Regions from separate parts of the Staphylococcus chromogenes genome, predicted to be linked through region 3. Evidence: riboswitches for the same ligand, from Rfam matches in the RefSeq annotation. Region 3 holds a riboswitch; each other region holds the start of a gene.
The links. A riboswitch is a leader RNA that binds a small molecule or an ion and turns the genes downstream of it on or off. The one in region 3 is predicted to bind S-adenosylmethionine.
Positions count from the first base shown of each region.

Region 1: linked by a shared signal. The riboswitch ahead of metX (homoserine O-acetyltransferase MetX) and the one ahead of metK (methionine adenosyltransferase) in region 3 are both predicted to bind S-adenosylmethionine.
Region 2: linked by a shared signal. The riboswitch ahead of PYW36_RS03245 (M20 family metallopeptidase) and the one ahead of metK (methionine adenosyltransferase) in region 3 are both predicted to bind S-adenosylmethionine.

Region 1 covers NZ_CP118953.1:12,914-18,300, reverse strand. The annotation lists gene PYW36_RS00075 (DHH family phosphoesterase) at 1-732, opposite strand, end outside; gene PYW36_RS00070 (DUF2232 domain-containing protein) at 744-1,649, opposite strand; gene metX (homoserine O-acetyltransferase MetX) at 1,984-2,949, opposite strand; SAM riboswitch class I at 3,026-3,127, opposite strand; gene PYW36_RS00060 (AzlD domain-containing protein) at 3,184-3,510, opposite strand; gene PYW36_RS00055 (AzlC family ABC transporter permease) at 3,507-4,199, opposite strand; gene serS (serine--tRNA ligase) at 4,474-5,387, opposite strand, start outside.
Region 2 covers NZ_CP118953.1:696,643-702,029, reverse strand. The annotation lists gene ldmS (L-aspartate--L-methionine ligase LdmS) at 1-1,044, opposite strand, end outside; gene PYW36_RS03245 (M20 family metallopeptidase) at 1,045-2,229, opposite strand; SAM riboswitch class I at 2,324-2,433, opposite strand; gene PYW36_RS03240 (S-ribosylhomocysteine lyase) at 2,660-3,127, shown strand; gene PYW36_RS03235 (DoxX family protein) at 3,226-3,579, opposite strand; gene PYW36_RS03230 (pyrimidine-nucleoside phosphorylase) at 3,586-4,887, opposite strand; gene deoD (purine-nucleoside phosphorylase) at 5,097-5,387, shown strand, end outside.
Region 3 covers NZ_CP118953.1:951,522-956,908, forward strand. The annotation lists gene pckA (phosphoenolpyruvate carboxykinase (ATP)) at 1-650, opposite strand, end outside; SAM riboswitch class I at 864-974, shown strand; gene metK (methionine adenosyltransferase) at 1,083-2,282, shown strand; gene PYW36_RS04695 (NERD domain-containing protein) at 2,372-3,280, shown strand; gene PYW36_RS04700 (aldo/keto reductase) at 3,530-4,366, shown strand; gene PYW36_RS04705 (fluoride efflux transporter FluC) at 4,498-4,872, opposite strand; gene crcB (fluoride efflux transporter CrcB) at 4,869-5,234, opposite strand; gene PYW36_RS04715 (hypothetical protein) at 5,252-5,387, opposite strand, start outside.

The DNA.
Region 1 (5,387 bases), 940 kb from region 3:
AATATCAAAGTTGGTTTCCTCGATTTCACGCAAAATCCGACGATTCAAGTAAGCCACAAACTGATCAGAACTGTAACGCTTAAAATAAACGTTATGTTCTTGTGCCCATCGGCTAATCACACGTGTCACCATAGAGTTGATTTCAGAACGCTGCGTATCATTCATATTTTGCGTAATTTCATCGTAGTTATCTAAAAAGAGTGTTGCGATAATCGGTTGCTCATCTTCGTAGGCTTTGTTAATTTCCGCTTCTTCTGTAATGTCTAAGAAATATAAAATCCCTTCGTTTTTGGAATATTTCACACGATAGGTATAGCCATTTTGCGTGAGTTCAATTTCTTTCGCCTTATCCAATTGCTTCAGTATGTTGGGATACACTTCATTGATTGGATCGGAAATAACGTTACGCTCTGTCCGTTCTGATAGAAATTGATTCATCCATTCGATTTGGTCATTTTGGTTTAACACAATAATCCCAATTGGCATATTTTTAACAGCATGATTGCTCGCTAATGTCACTTTTCCACTTAAATCTTCTAAGTACGTATCTAGTTTTTTAAACGTCCATCTAAATAAAAAAGCACACACAATCAACACGATAAACAGTGTTATCGCAGCGATAAAACCAAATACGACACTAAAGAAAAAGCTTACACCAACACTGGCAATCGCGATTAACGTAATCAATATAAAAGGTAAGAGTAACGATTTCTTTACCGATTGACGTTTCATTTTGTCACCTCTCAACGTTTTTTAAGCATGCTTTTTAAGTTTAATCCAAGATCTAACAAGCCAATCAGGCGTGTAAGTGGATATGCGAAAATCCCTACAATAATTAAAAGGACTGTCACACCTATTGGAAACTTTTTAAGTGTACAAGCATAATGAATAAAACTTAAACCTTGAATGACAAGTAAGAAACCTAAGACGATGATAAAGTTTAAACTGATGCTTTGAGCCGTTGTTGATGGTTCTGTCACAATGCTTACGAGCAAAGCAATGGCATATATAATAAAGATAGATTTACTTAATTGCCATAAATATAAAGGTCGATATACCGGCGTTGCTACTTTAAATTGACGTAAAATCGGAAAAATAATGAGTAACGACAACATAAAGAACAACGTGAGACCCACTACAATAAACGCTGGCATTTGGATTGCCATTTGTTCTACAGATGCTTCCAACACTTTTGAAGATTGGGCATCTAAATTTTCTATTCGAATTGCTTCGTTAACAACTTTTCTATAAGGTTCTAACAATTCATGCGCATAGGGAAACATTCTGATGCTTTGTAAAATCATCATTGCACCTAACGTCACAATACTCGTCACCATCGTGACAATATACAATATGCGTTCCTTAGAAACTCTTTGGATTAATAACTGACTAATGACTAAACTCGCGAGGAGTAAAATAATCATAAAGGTTTGTACAAACAAACTCCCCGTCAGTGTTGCAACCATAATCGAAATGAGCGCTGCAAAACCGAATGAATATTTAGAGCGGTACCAAAGAATGATTCCTGGAAGCGGTGCAAAAAAGATAATGATAACGCCTAGCACTGGCATAAAATGCATGACTAAAGCTACCACAATTAAGGCTAAGGTACCTAAAAGGGTTTCTTTAGGTTTAATTTTCGAAAACAATAACGCCACTTCCAAACTTAGATTTATAGTCACTATTTTACAGGCTTTGACAAGGGTTTACAACAGACGTCAAAGTGAAACTATGGCGATGTAAAGGGCGCATTAAATTGAGTGTCCCTCTCTTTCATCGCTTTCATTTTTACCATCTATATTTTGACAAGCTTAAAATAGTTGTATTGAGGCTTTTACGAAGAGGAGGTTACCCACAATAAGCTTTGTAATAGATTGTTAACAATAGTGGAGCTGTATTTCAGTTATTTCAACTCAAATACAGCCCACCTCTGTGCACCTCATTTACATAATTATAACAAAAATGTAACATATTCGTCTAAGTTTAGCGTCTGAATCTTGAAAGTTCTAAAAAGTGATATAAATACGGGGCCCAATCATTGAAGTTAAGTAAAAAACCATCATGTCCGACATTATCTGGCACGAAGAAATGACGATGATATTGGAAGTACTCTCCTAGCGCTGCGACTTGATCGTCTGGATATAATAAATCATCCGTGAAACCCATCGTTAACACTTTTGTATTTAAGGATTGAAAAACGTCAGAGACATCCTCGCGCCCACGGAACACATCATGACTATCTAAGACGTCGAGCAGTGTCAGGTAACAGTTTAAATCGAACGTATTTTTAAATTTATCGCCTTGATGTTTTTGATATGTTACGACTTCGTCAGGCGTGAAGCGGGCTTCATAACTTTTAGAAGAGCGATAAGTTAAAAACCCCAGTTGACGTGCTATACTTAAGCCTTCCCTACCCCCTAAATGAATCGCTTGACGTGCGATTTCATTGAAAGCTCGGGAGTAAGACGAGGTTTTAGCAGTTGCGGCAAGAATAACTGCTTTTTTTACAATAAATTTCTGATTGTATAATAACTCCATCACTTGCATCCCACCGAGTGAAGCACCAATCAATACTTCTATTTTTTCAAATTGCAATGCTTGTAAGCCGAGCTCAATCGCACGGACAATGTCTCGAATCGTCAGTCGCATAGGAAAGTTTTCTTCCGTGAGACGAGAGCTAGAACCAAACGGGCTTCCAATCACATTAAATGTCAAAAACTGATAGTCGTGAAAAGGCATATAACCCCCATCGATTATTTCGCGCCACCACCCCGGATGTTCCTCCGTACCGTAAGTTAAATGATTACCTGTTAAGGCGTGACAAACCAAAACGAGGGGTTGCCCCGGATGACCGACATGTTCATATCTCAATTGTAAATTATTTATCGTTTCTCCAGATTCCATCGTAAATTCTCCTAAATATAACGTATCTACTTTATATTCCGCCAAAGTATGCCCTCCCTCTAAAAATATAAAAAAGTTGTATTGCCTAAGTACGACAATACAACTCAAATTAACGATAAACGACTTATCACTCGATTCTTTCGTTGGTTGTAGCACCGTACTTATTTCTAAGTGGTTGCTGAAGCATCACAGGGCCAAATCCCTCAACTTCTCTTAATAAGCTTGTTCTATTCAATTATTAGTTATCATAACGCATTCAGAATATTCTTGCAAATTGTTTTAATACGACAAAAATAGTCGAAGTATAGCGACAGTAACAATACCGACAATCACCGTAACAGTCAAACTTCTAGAGAGTAATGCAGCCAGTGCGGTCGGCAACGCACTCCATAGAAAAATCCAATTGAACTGATAACCCCATTGTCCTTGTTGTTGCAGGATGAAGCCATCTACAACTAGTGCTGTAAATAACGTGATGGGAATAAAAGAGAGCCATTGAATGATGCGATCAGAAAGTTCTAATTTTGAAATCGCGATGAACGGTGTAATACGTAAAATCAACGTCCCAACACCTGATAAAATAATCGTCCATAAGATATACATCATCGCTCCATCACCACCCCTACACATGCCGCAAGCATTGATGATAATAGAATAGCGATATAAGACGGCATCACTACACTTAACAGTAACATCATCACTGTCACGATACCTACGAGATAGAGATATATCCGCAGTTTAGTTTTTGTCACGCCTTCAAATTGACTTAGCATTAGAAAGATGAACATCGCAATAATGGCATAATCTAAACCTAGCGCTTCCGGGTTATGTAAAATATCTCCTAACAAGGCACCCAAAATACAAATCAAAATCCAAAAAAGATAAGCCGTTAGATTGATACCATGCATCCACTGACGCCCTATAAACACTCCTTTAGAATGCGGGGCGATGGCAATACCAAAAGTTTCATCAGTGAGCAATGTACCCATGCCGATACGATGCCACAAAGGTTCATTTTTAAAACTTGGCGCAAGCGTCATGCTGAGTAAAAACATGCGACTATTCACGACTAAAGCCGTAAGCACAATAATCCAAACGGGGGTATGCACAGCCATGAGCGCAATAATAATAAATTGCGCTGCACCTGCATAAACAAGTATAGATAAAAGCGCAATTTCTAATACGCCAAAACCTGAAGCTACACCGACAATGCCAAAGGAAAATCCTATACCCGCATATCCGAGTAACGTCGGGATACAATCTTTAATCCCTTGTTTGAACGTCACGTAAGCCATCTCTTCTACCCCCTTCATAAAAATTAAACCCATTTTATTATAAACAACATCAAATTTCTACAAGGTCAGCGTGAAGTTTGTCTTACGTTAGACTGAAGAATGTCTAAAAACGCTGAATTTACAACATTTTAATGCACCTTAATTTTCAGACAATTTATATATATAAAAGCGTTTAAACCCTAACTTTTCCCCTCCCCTACTCATAATAATCAACATCAAAATAGCTAAGACACGCTGTTGATGTCTTAGCTTTTATTTTATTTATCTATTTAATTTAAAGAGCTTCGATGACTGTTTGACCACCCATAAATGGAACAAGTGCTTCTGGCACAGTAATTGAGCCATCTTCATTTTGATAGTTTTCAACAATCGCTGCAAATGTACGGCCAACCGCAAGTCCTGAACCGTTGAGTGTATGCGCATATTCTGGTTTTGCCTCTTTATCACGTTTGAAACGGATATTCGCACGACGCGCTTGGAAGTCTACACAGTTAGAGCAAGAACTGATTTCTTTATAGTCATTGTAGCTTGGTAACCATACTTCTAAGTCGTATGTTTTGCTAGAACCAAAACCAATATCTCCTGTACATAAAATCACGCGACGATACGGTAAACCAAGTTCTTCTAAAATCGCTTCCGCATGACTTGTCATTTCTTCTAACGCATTCCAAGAGTCTTCTGGTTTTTCGATACGTACCATTTCTACTTTATTAAATTGATGCAAACGGATAAGACCGCGTGTGTCACGTCCTGCAGAACCCGCTTCACTTCTGAAACATGCAGTTTGACCTGTAAATTTCTCAGGTAAGACTCCCGGCTGGATAATTTCATCACTGTAGAAGTTTGTAAGAGGTACTTCTGCTGTTGGAATAGTATATAATCCTTCTTTTTCTACTTTAAATAAGTCTTCTTCAAATTTTGGTAGTTGGCCTGTACCATACATTGTTTTCGGGTTCACGAGTTGAGGCGCTACCATTTCACGGTAACCGTGTTGTGTTGTATGTTTCGTTAACATGTAGTTCATTATCGCACGTTCTAATTTCGCACCTTCACCTGTTAAGAAAACAAAACGTGCACGGGCTACTTTTGCAGCACGTTCAAAGTCTGCCATTTTAAGAGATTCTAGGAGATCCCAATGCGCTTTAGGTTCAAAGTCGAATGATCTTGGTGTTCCCCATCTTTTTTGTT
Region 2 (5,387 bases), 250 kb from region 3:
ATAAAGCACTCCTTTTTTGACATATTTTTCAATTGTTTGAAAGAATGCCTCTTGATCTTCTCCAGAAATATAACTGTAAAATTTATGATATTTTCCGGTGAGCACAGGATCTAAAACTAATAAACTTGTCGATCCGTTATGTCTAAAGTTTAAATCAATCGCATAAATATTTTGTTGTGCATCGACGAGTAAATCAAATCCAGCGACGCCAATGAAGCCTTTGTCGACGCCTATTTTCATAATTTCATAGCCCGCTTGAATCACGGACTCTGGAACGTCAATCGCATTCACATTGCCATTGTAAAAACCGTAATCGTTTGTCAGTTGTTTAGCAGCCCCTAAGTAAATGATGCCTTTCTTTGGATGAAGGGCGTACTGGACACAATAATTGTCGACTGTCTCGATACATTGTTCGATAATCAAAGTTTGTGTGGCCGCTTTCGCATTTTCGATACGTGCAATCGCTTGTTCCAAATCGCTTTGATTATAGCAAATCATAACACCATAACCACCTGCTGTTGGAAGTTCATCTCCTGGTTTAATCACAAGAGGGAGGTCCCAGTGTTTTAACGCTTCGTGAAAATCTTCTATTTTGACGACTTGTCGTTTTGGCAAGTATTTTCCATCTGTCCACTCTGGAATGCGTGATTTGGTATTTAAATCAATAAACACCTGTTTATTCATCGCATAATGTTCTGGCGCAATTAAATCTTCTCCGTGAACATATTGTGTGTAAATACGCTTTTGTTCTTGTTGTGTTAAATTTTGTAATAAAGCTTCATAGCTTGCTTTATCTTTAAAAGTATAGATATTCTCAGGTAGCGTCTGATTGACATGTGAAAATAACGTGCGTAATTTTTCAGTGACACTTGCTTCATGAACAATCACTGGCATATCGGCAATAAGTAATTCTCTTCCAGTTAAAAAATTAGACTGATGTTCATTGGGTTCTAACCATGGATTTGAAATGTATGAAGGTCGTGCTGTATAAACCACATCTTTCGCGTATAAGTCTCCCAGTTTTAAAATTGAGTCATCCAACATTTACAATTTCTCCCTTAATAATTGATGTTCCTTTTGAATGGTATTAAATAAATCTTTGTCTTGAATCAGTGTCGCGCCCATCAATGCAATGATTTTTGCCCCTTTAATTAAAGCTTTATCCCCCATAGGGCTTGCAGCGGCTTCTCTGAAACGATGCGTGTGCCCGACTAAACTTCGTGGTCCAATTTTAATATGTGGGTGAATCGTCGGTACAACATGGCTTACATTTCCTGTATCTGTCGAGCCATAACCAAAATCATCATGACTGACTTCTTCACCTAATTCAGTAGCATAACGTTCAAACAGCGCATCAAGTTGCGGTGATTTGATGAATTCATTTACCCCGTTTTGAATTGGCGCAAACTCATAGTCACATCCGGTTTGTATTGCAGCCCCTTTTGCGATTTGATGCACGCGCTCTGTCAGTTGATCTAAAGATTTTCGTGTTGTCGCTCGTGTGTAAAAGCGAGCATGTGTAAAATCAGGAATAATATTGGCTGCTTTCCCTCCATCTAATATGACACCGTGCACCCGGTCTGATTTATGGATATGTTGTCGTAACTGTGCGACACCATTAAAGAAACTAAGCATAGCATCTAAAGCATTTCTAGCATCTTCTGCATTTTCTGAAGCATGTGCGCTGCGCCCATAAAATTTAATGTCTAAAACATCAACAGCTAAAGTTGGAATTGTAGGATATGTTTCGTTACCGGGATGTATCATGAGTGCGACATCCACATCATCAATAATCCCTTCTTTCACATAAGACGCTTTGGCACTCCCATTTTCTCCACCTTCTTCAGCTGGACATCCTAAAACAACCACGGAACCTCCTAGCTCATCTATAACTTGTTTTAATGCGATGCCGGCAAGTACACTCGACGTACCGATAATATTATGACCACACGCATGTCCTAATCCAGGTAAGGCATCGTATTCCGCTAAATAACTGATGGTGGGTCCAACTTGTCCACTATCATAGCGCGCAATAAACCCAGTAGAATGACCAGCAATATCTTTTTCTATCTCAAAACCATGGTCGTGTAACTGGTCTATTAAAAGTCTCGACGCAAATAATTCTTCATTTCCTACTTCAGGTCTTTCATGAATTTGATGACTCATATCCAAATAATGTAACCGATGATTATCTATATAATCTAATATGCGTTGTCTCACTGATACCATTAAAAAGTCTCCCTTCAAAACAAAAAAAGCATCCAACGATAAAACACTTCCACTTATCAATAGTAGCGTCTCAAACGTTGATTGCCATTTGTGTCATTTATCTTTCAATGGTCTTAACCATTGTTGGATTTAGCACCTTTATCGAAGTTCGATGAGGTTGCAGGGTTTCACAGGGCCAATTCCCTCCACCACTCTTGATAAATTCGTATTTAATTATTACTCATTTTATCGGAAATTCGATCATTTGTCATGGTATTTTCATTATTTTCACAATTTTTCGGAAGTAGTGCTATTTTATCTTAGATTTGGCCTGAAAGAAATCATTTTATTTTAAAGCATAACGCTTTTTTAAAGTGAAAGATTTGTAACTCATTACGGCTTTTAGAAGTTATGTTAAAATGATATCAACGAATGAAGGAGGATGAATTCGATGCCAAAAATGAACGTAGAAAGTTTTAATTTAGATCATACAAAAGTTGTTGCACCTTATGTACGTCTAGCAGGTAAAATGCAAGGTGAAAACGGAGATGACATTTACAAATACGACATTCGCTTTAAGCAACCCAATAAAGAACATATGGATATGCCAGGACTTCACAGTTTAGAACACTTAATGGCAGAAAATATTCGTAATCACTCTGATAAAATTGTGGACTTAAGCCCTATGGGTTGTCAAACAGGCTTTTATGTATCACTCATCAACCACAAAGATTATGATGACGTATTAAATATTATTGAAAAAACGATTCAAGATGTTTTAAATGCAACTGAAGTACCCGCCTGTAATGAAGTTCAATGCGGTTGGGCGGCAAGCCATTCCTTAGAAGGCGCTCAAACGATCGCAAGAGAATTTTTAGACAAACGCAACCAATGGCATGACGTGTTTGGTGAAGGCTAAAATGAATTAAGTCGTAAGAAAAATAGCCATCAAAATTTATCTACGGGTAAATTTTGATGGCTTTCTATTTATAGATGAGCGCTATTCCTAGTTTTTTGTTATAAATGACGAATCCATTTCATCAGTAAAAATTGTAATGGAAGTCGTGCATATAAAAGTGGTTTTGGTACATTCATCCCTTCAATGTCATCAATACGACGGGCCATATAAATATTGGCTGGAAAAACTGCCCATAAAAAAGCGATAATCGCATGTTTAAAAAGATAACCTGGTTTGCGTAATAACAGCCCAAACCCGATGATTAATTCACAAACACCTGTAATGAGTACCGCTTCTTTTCTTAACGGCAAATAATGAGGAACAATTTTTCTAAATTTACCTTCATGTACAAAATGTAATAGTCCAACTATTATAAAAGGAATGCCCATCAAATAACGTTGTACTGTTTTCATCTTTATCTACTCCGTAATCATTTTATAAATTAATTGGGGTGCTTCTGCGGAATCTGAGATTGTAATGTTTTCATATAATTTTTGTTTCACTGCGGCGACATCTTCTTGGTTGGCATAAATGGTTAATAAAGATTCGCCTTCGCTCACTTTGTCACCTATTTTTTTGTGCAATACAAGTCCTACAGCCAAATCAATGTCATCTTCTTTTGTTTGGCGACCTGCCCCCAACATCATTGAGGCAATCCCAATTTCATTGGCTACCATTTCAGAGACAACCCCTGACTGTTTGGCTGGCAATTCAAATGTATATTTCGCAGTTGGAAGTTTTGAAGGGTCATCGACAACTGAAGCATCGCCACCTTGATTACTTAAAAACGTTTTGAATTTTTCAACTGCCGCACCATTATCAATCACGGATTGCAATTGTGCGCGTGCATCTTCTAACGTTTCCGCTTTTTGCGCCAATACCACCATTTGAGCCCCAAGTGTTAACACAAGCTCTGTTAAGTCTTCTGGACCTTGTCCTTTAAGTGTATCAATCGCTTCTTTGAGTTCGAGTGCATTTCCAATCGCACGTCCTAATGGCTGGTTCATATCAGAAATAATCGCCATCGTTTGACGTCCTACTTGATTACCAATTTTTACCATTGCATGTGCGAGCGCTTCAGCATCTTCTACTGTTTGCATAAACGCCCCTTTACCTGTTTTTACGTCTAAAACAATCGCATCAGCACCTGCTGCAATTTTTTTACTCATGATTGAAGACGCAATTAAAGGAATGGAATTGACTGTACCTGTGACATCTCTAAGGGCATAGATTTTTTTATCAGCAGGCGTTAAATTCCCAGTTTGACCAATCACTGCGATTTTAGCTTCATTTACTAATTGAATAAATTCGTCTTCAGAAATTTCTACATGAAATCCTTCTACTGATTCTAATTTATCAATTGTACCTCCCGTGTGACCTAAACCACGGCCACTCATTTTAGCAACAGGAATACCAAGCGCTGCCACAAGTGGCGCTAACACGAGTGTCGTTGTATCTCCTACGCCTCCTGTAGAATGCTTATCGACTTTAATGCCTTCAATATTAGACAAATCAATTTTATCTCCAGATTCAACCATTGCCATTGTTAAAGCTGCACGCTCTTCATCAGTCATATCTTGGAAATAGATTGCCATCGCTAAGCTAGACATTTGATAATCAGGAATTTCGCCTTTTGTGTACCCATCAATAATAAATTTAATTTCTTCTGATGATAAGGCATGACCGTCACGCTTTTTTGAAATCATATCCACCATTCTCATGGTAAATCCCCTCTTCTCTTTTTTAATCTATAATTATACATCCATATCTATTATACACGATACATTCATTTCAATAAATGAATCCCCTATGTTAAAACATAGGATTAAAATACGTTGTCACCAGTTAGACAAACATAGAATCCATCGACATTTATACAGCAATCTGTTATCTTTAAAAAGATAAAATATAATAAAAGGAGTTGCTTTCGATGACACAAGGCACACCACATATTCAACCGAATGGTAAAAAAATCGCAAAAACCGTTTTAATGCCTGGGGACCCATTACGCGCCAAGTTTATTGCAGAAAATTTTTTAGAAAATGTTGAACAGTTTAACGACGTTCGTAATATGTTTGGTTACACAGGAACTTATAAAGGGAAAGAAGTTTCTGTCATGGGCTCAGGTATGGGTATTCCAAGTATCGGTATCTACTCTTATGAACTATATAATTTCTTTGATGTTGATACAATTATCCGTATTGGTTCTTGCGGGGCCATG
Region 3 (5,387 bases):
CAATGCATACTCATAATATCCTGTTCAGGTAATAAGTAGTTCATGACAGAGAAGATTGATTTCTTCATTTCGCCTGCATACTCAGTGCCACCAATTAAAACAGTTTTGTGCTTAAATGAAATAATTACGAATGTTTCAGAACGTGTGCCATCTTTTTCTGGGTTGGCTTTAAAAGTAGGTGCTGAAATGATTGTGAAGTCTGCTTTTATCTTAGAGGCTTCTTCTTTTGAGCTAGGCTTAATAAATAAGTTTTGTGCAAATAGATTATGCCAAGCAAATTCGTTCACAACAGTAAGGTCAAGTTGGGAATCTTTATCGCTCCCTGCATAGCCATTGAAAACAAAAACTTCTTCTTTTTGATCTAAATATTCGATAACCTGATAGTATAAGTTTAAAAACTTTTCTTCAGAGATAGGTTGGTTAATTGGACCCCAATCAATATCATCTTTCACTTGAGGGTTATCTACAATATATTTATCTTTAGGAGAACGACCCGTATACTCTCCAGTTTTAGCATTAATAGCGCCAAGTTCAGTCAATTCAGCTTCTTCTCGTTTTAAAATTTTATTGTAGAGTTCTGTCGTTGTTAATTGAAAGTGAGATGAAGGCTTGTGAATTAAAGCATCAATTGCTTGTGTGTCAAATGACATGAATAATCCCTCCAATAGTTATTTCGGTAATGTAAGCCTTTACAATTCAAGAGTATAACACATTGATTTCATTATCCCTACCAAATTTAGGTAATTTATTAAGAAAAATAGAAAAATAAATAGATTGAGATATCGCTGATATATTTGAGTAACATAAGCTGTGGTGGAATTGACACTAAACATAAATTTATGTAATATAGTGCTTAACGGATTCTCTTATCCTGAGTGGTGGAGGGACATGGACCCAATGAAACCCAGCAACCTCTTCTTAATGAAGAAAGGTGCCAAACCGTTTGCGGACAAATATTGTCTGAACGATAAGAGCGAATGGACGTTTAGAGCCTTCTCTCTATTTTATAGTGTGAAGGCTCTTTTTTGTTGGCTCAGTTAGAGAGAGAACTTCGTAATTATTAAAAATCAAAGGAGCTTATTATGACGTACAATAGACGATTATTTACATCAGAGTCGGTCACAGAAGGCCACCCCGATAAAATTGCAGATCAAATTTCTGATGCAATTTTAGATGAAATTTTAAAAGGTGATCAAAATGCCCGAGTAGCTTGTGAAACTACTGTAACGACAGGTATGGCTTTAATAGCTGGAGAAATTTCAACTTCAACTTATGTTGATATTCCTAAAGTTGTGAGAGAAACAGTGAAGCAAATCGGTTATACACGAGCAAAATATGGCTACGACTACAAAACGATGTCCGTATTAACTGCAATTGATGAACAATCTCCTGATATTGCACAAGGCGTAGACCGCGCGTTAGAATATCGTGATAATGAAAGTGATGAAGCATTAAATATTGGTGCGGGAGACCAAGGTTTAATGTTTGGCTACGCTACTGATGAAACAGATACGTATATGCCGTTGCCAATTGATTTATCACACAAATTATCAAAACGCTTAACAGAAGTGCGTAAAAACGGCACATTAGAATATTTAAGACCAGATGGAAAAGTACAAGTAACGGTAGAATATGATTCGAATAACCAACCTCAACGCATTGATACCATCGTCATTTCAACACAACATCACGAAGAAGTCGAATTAGAAAAAATACAAGAAGACCTTAAAGAACATGTGATATATCAAACAGTTCCAAAAGAATTAATAGATGAAGAGACAAAGTTCTTTATTAATCCAACTGGTCGATTTGTGATCGGGGGACCTCAAGGTGATGCAGGTCTCACTGGACGCAAAATAATCGTAGATACGTATGGCGGCTATGCCCGTCATGGAGGAGGTGCTTTCTCAGGAAAGGATCCAACAAAAGTTGACCGCTCAGCCGCTTATGCCGCTCGCTATGTTGCGAAAAATATTGTGGCTGCAGGTTTGGCTAAAAAGTGTGAAGTTCAAATCGCTTATGCTATTGGAGTTGCGCAACCAGTCTCCATATCAATAGATTCTTTTGGCACAGGCAAAGTTTCAGAAGATATTCTTATTGAGGCAGTTCGACAAAACTTTGATTTAAGACCTGCAGGTATTATTAAAATGCTAGATTTACAACGTCCTATCTATAAACAAACCGCAGCTTATGGTCATTTTGGACGAAATGATATTGACGTACCTTGGGAAAAAACAGACAAAACAGAGATTTTAAAAGAAGCGGTCGCTTCAGAGAAATAATGTTTTTTCTATAAAGACTCGCGATTTGATGTGCTTTTTTATATAATGTATATATTAAAGTAAATGTAGAAAAAGGTAGGTAATTGTTAATGTCTCAATTAGATCCAATTCAGATTGGGTTGATCGCTGTGAGTGTACTAGCACTTTTATTTTTAGTTTTATTTTTGTTTGCCTTGCGTAGCAAAAAAAAGGCTAAAGAAACGTACGCGAATCAGTATCAATCCAGAGAAACAAAATTAAACAATGAGCATAAAGAAGCGTTAGAAAAGGCGCGCATCGAAAAGAAAAAATCAGATACGCGTCATAAAGAGGAATATGACACGATGGTTTCCTCAAAAAACCGTGAAATTGATGCTTTAAAATTATTTTCTAAAAATGATAGTGAGTACATTACAGATATGAGATTGCTAGGCATACGTGAGCGATTGGTAAAAGAAAAGCGAATTCGTCCTGAAGATATGCATATCATGGCTAATATCTTTATGCCTACAAATGATTTGGAAGAGATTACGCGCATTAGTCACCTTGTACTTACAAGAACAGGTTTATATATTATTGATTCAGAATTACTAAAAGGTCATGTTTATCAAGGTGTGAGTCAAAACCAATTTAGAGAAAATCCAATGATGGAACATGTTTTCAAAACATTACATTTAGATGGTCAAACGCCACAAACCATCGTGCTTGATCAAAAAGAAGATCAACAAAAACTTACGGTTATTGATTACACAAAGCATCTTGATTCAGTAGAAAAACTAGCAACGACGTTACAACAAAAACTTAACCTTAAATATGCACCGACCCCTATCTTATACTTTAATCCAAGACATGAAGGGGATATTACGATTTCTAATTATGCCCCACAAAGTGGAACAAAGGTGTTAGTAGGGCCTGCGCAACTTGACGAATTTTTTAACAAATTTGTTTTCCATGGTAGAATTCAATATGATGTGAATGATCTTCAAGCGATTATGGATGAAATTGAAGCGTTCAATTAATTGTATATCAATTATTTTAGAGAAAGTGGATTTCACGCCTAAGGGTGGGGTCCACTTTTTTTGATTTTGGAGCATGTAAGTAAACATGTCATCATTTATTCATTCGGTTTCATTAATGTAACGAGCGAAAGGAGAAGATGTTAATCATTGTGTTTTTATATGGATAATTTGTAGCGTAAAAACATATTATTTTACGATGAAGATTCCACTCGGGTATGATTAAAGTGAACAAGAAAGGATGAGTGCGATATGCAATACGTTAAATTTTATAATGATCATCAAATGCCTCAAGTAGGTCTAGGTGTTTTTAGAGTGAAAAATGATGATACAGCAAAAGAAGCGGTCAAACATGCTATTTTAAATGGTTATAGAAGCATTGATACGGCAATGATTTATGAAAATGAAGAAAAAGTTGGTGAAGGTATTAGAGAAGCTTTAGAAGCCTCTCAACTTAAAAGAGAAGATTTATTTATAACATCTAAGTTATGGATGAGTGATTATGGACGAGAAAATGTGGCAGAAGCTTATGAAACATCTCTGAAAAAACTTGGACTTGACTACTTAGATTTATATTTAGTACATTGGCCAGGCCAAGATGAAGATGTGATGATTGACACTTGGAAAGGTATGGAGGCATTATATAAAGAAGGAAAAGTTAAAAACGTAGGTGTTAGCAATTTTAATATTGAGCATTTAGAACGATTACTTGCTGAGACTTCAATCAAACCTGTTATTAACCAAGTGGAGTTTCATCCATATTTAACACAAACAAAACTAAGAGCGTATCTCGAAGCGCAACACATTAAAATGGAATCCTGGTCTCCATTAATGAACGCCCAAATTTTAGATGATAACACAGTTCAAGAGGTTGCTAATGAAGTGAAGCGCACACCGGCACAAGTGATTATCCGTTGGAACATTCAACATGGTGTTGTAACCATTCCAAAATCAGTGACGCCAAACCGTATAGATGAAAATTTAAATGTATTTGACTTTGAATTAAGCGAAGCACAAATGACACGCTTAGATCAATTAAATGAAGATCGTCGTATTGGACCTGATCCACTTACATTCAATGGTCAATAAATCTATTTAGAACAAAAAAGTTAAAAAGAATCTCAGCATGTTTTCTATTACGTGAAAAACGCATGTTGAGATTCTTCTTTATAAAATACTATCATAAATTATTTAGACATTATTTCATTAAAATACCTATTTTAATGAAATGAGTCAAATAAAACGAACGAGCACTGATAACCAATAAAAATAGCGATAAAACAACCTAAATATTGTATGACAAATAGCAAAATGAATGATTGCCAATGTCGATGTTGAATCATTTTAATAAGATCTAATTGTAAGGTTGAAAATGTGGTGAATCCTCCTAATATGCCTACAAAAACGAAAAAATATAATGCGTGGTGCTCTGTGAATAAAGGCGTCAAAAAGCCAAACATAAAGCAACCACTTATATTAATGATAAATGTAGATAATGGAAAGGAGTAGCGTCCTTGTGGAGGAATGAGTTCAGTGAGAAAAGCTCTTAAAGTGGCGCCAATGCCCCCGCCAATTAAAATAGCAATGAGTGTCATGATAAATCCGCTCCCAATTTATAACCGAAGCCACAACTAATTAATCCCATGCCACTACTGACTATAAAGTAAAACAAGCCTTCGAACCATGCCTCATTTTGAACAATTGAATAGAGTTCAAATTGAAAAGTTGAGAATGTCGTTAAGGCTCCTAAAACCCCGGTTGTAACCGCTTTTTTTAACTGAGGATATCTTTTAAAAAGATGGAGTGCATATGTGCTTATAAGCCCCATAAAAAAAGCTCCGATAATATTGGCGAAAAAAGTGCCAACCGGTAGCTCATACCAAAAGGGGATTAAGGAACAAAAGTAACGCAGCAAAGCACCCAAAGCTCCACCTAAAAAAATAAAAAAGTACTGCATATTTCCACCACTTTCGCTTAGAAAATACCAAATGTAAATAGCGATGTAATGATATGGAAAATAATCACAATTAATAAGAACCAAGGTAGGAGTTTAGAAGCTTTATGTATCCAACTCTTTGATTTAGGCAAATACTTAATAGACTTATCTGCA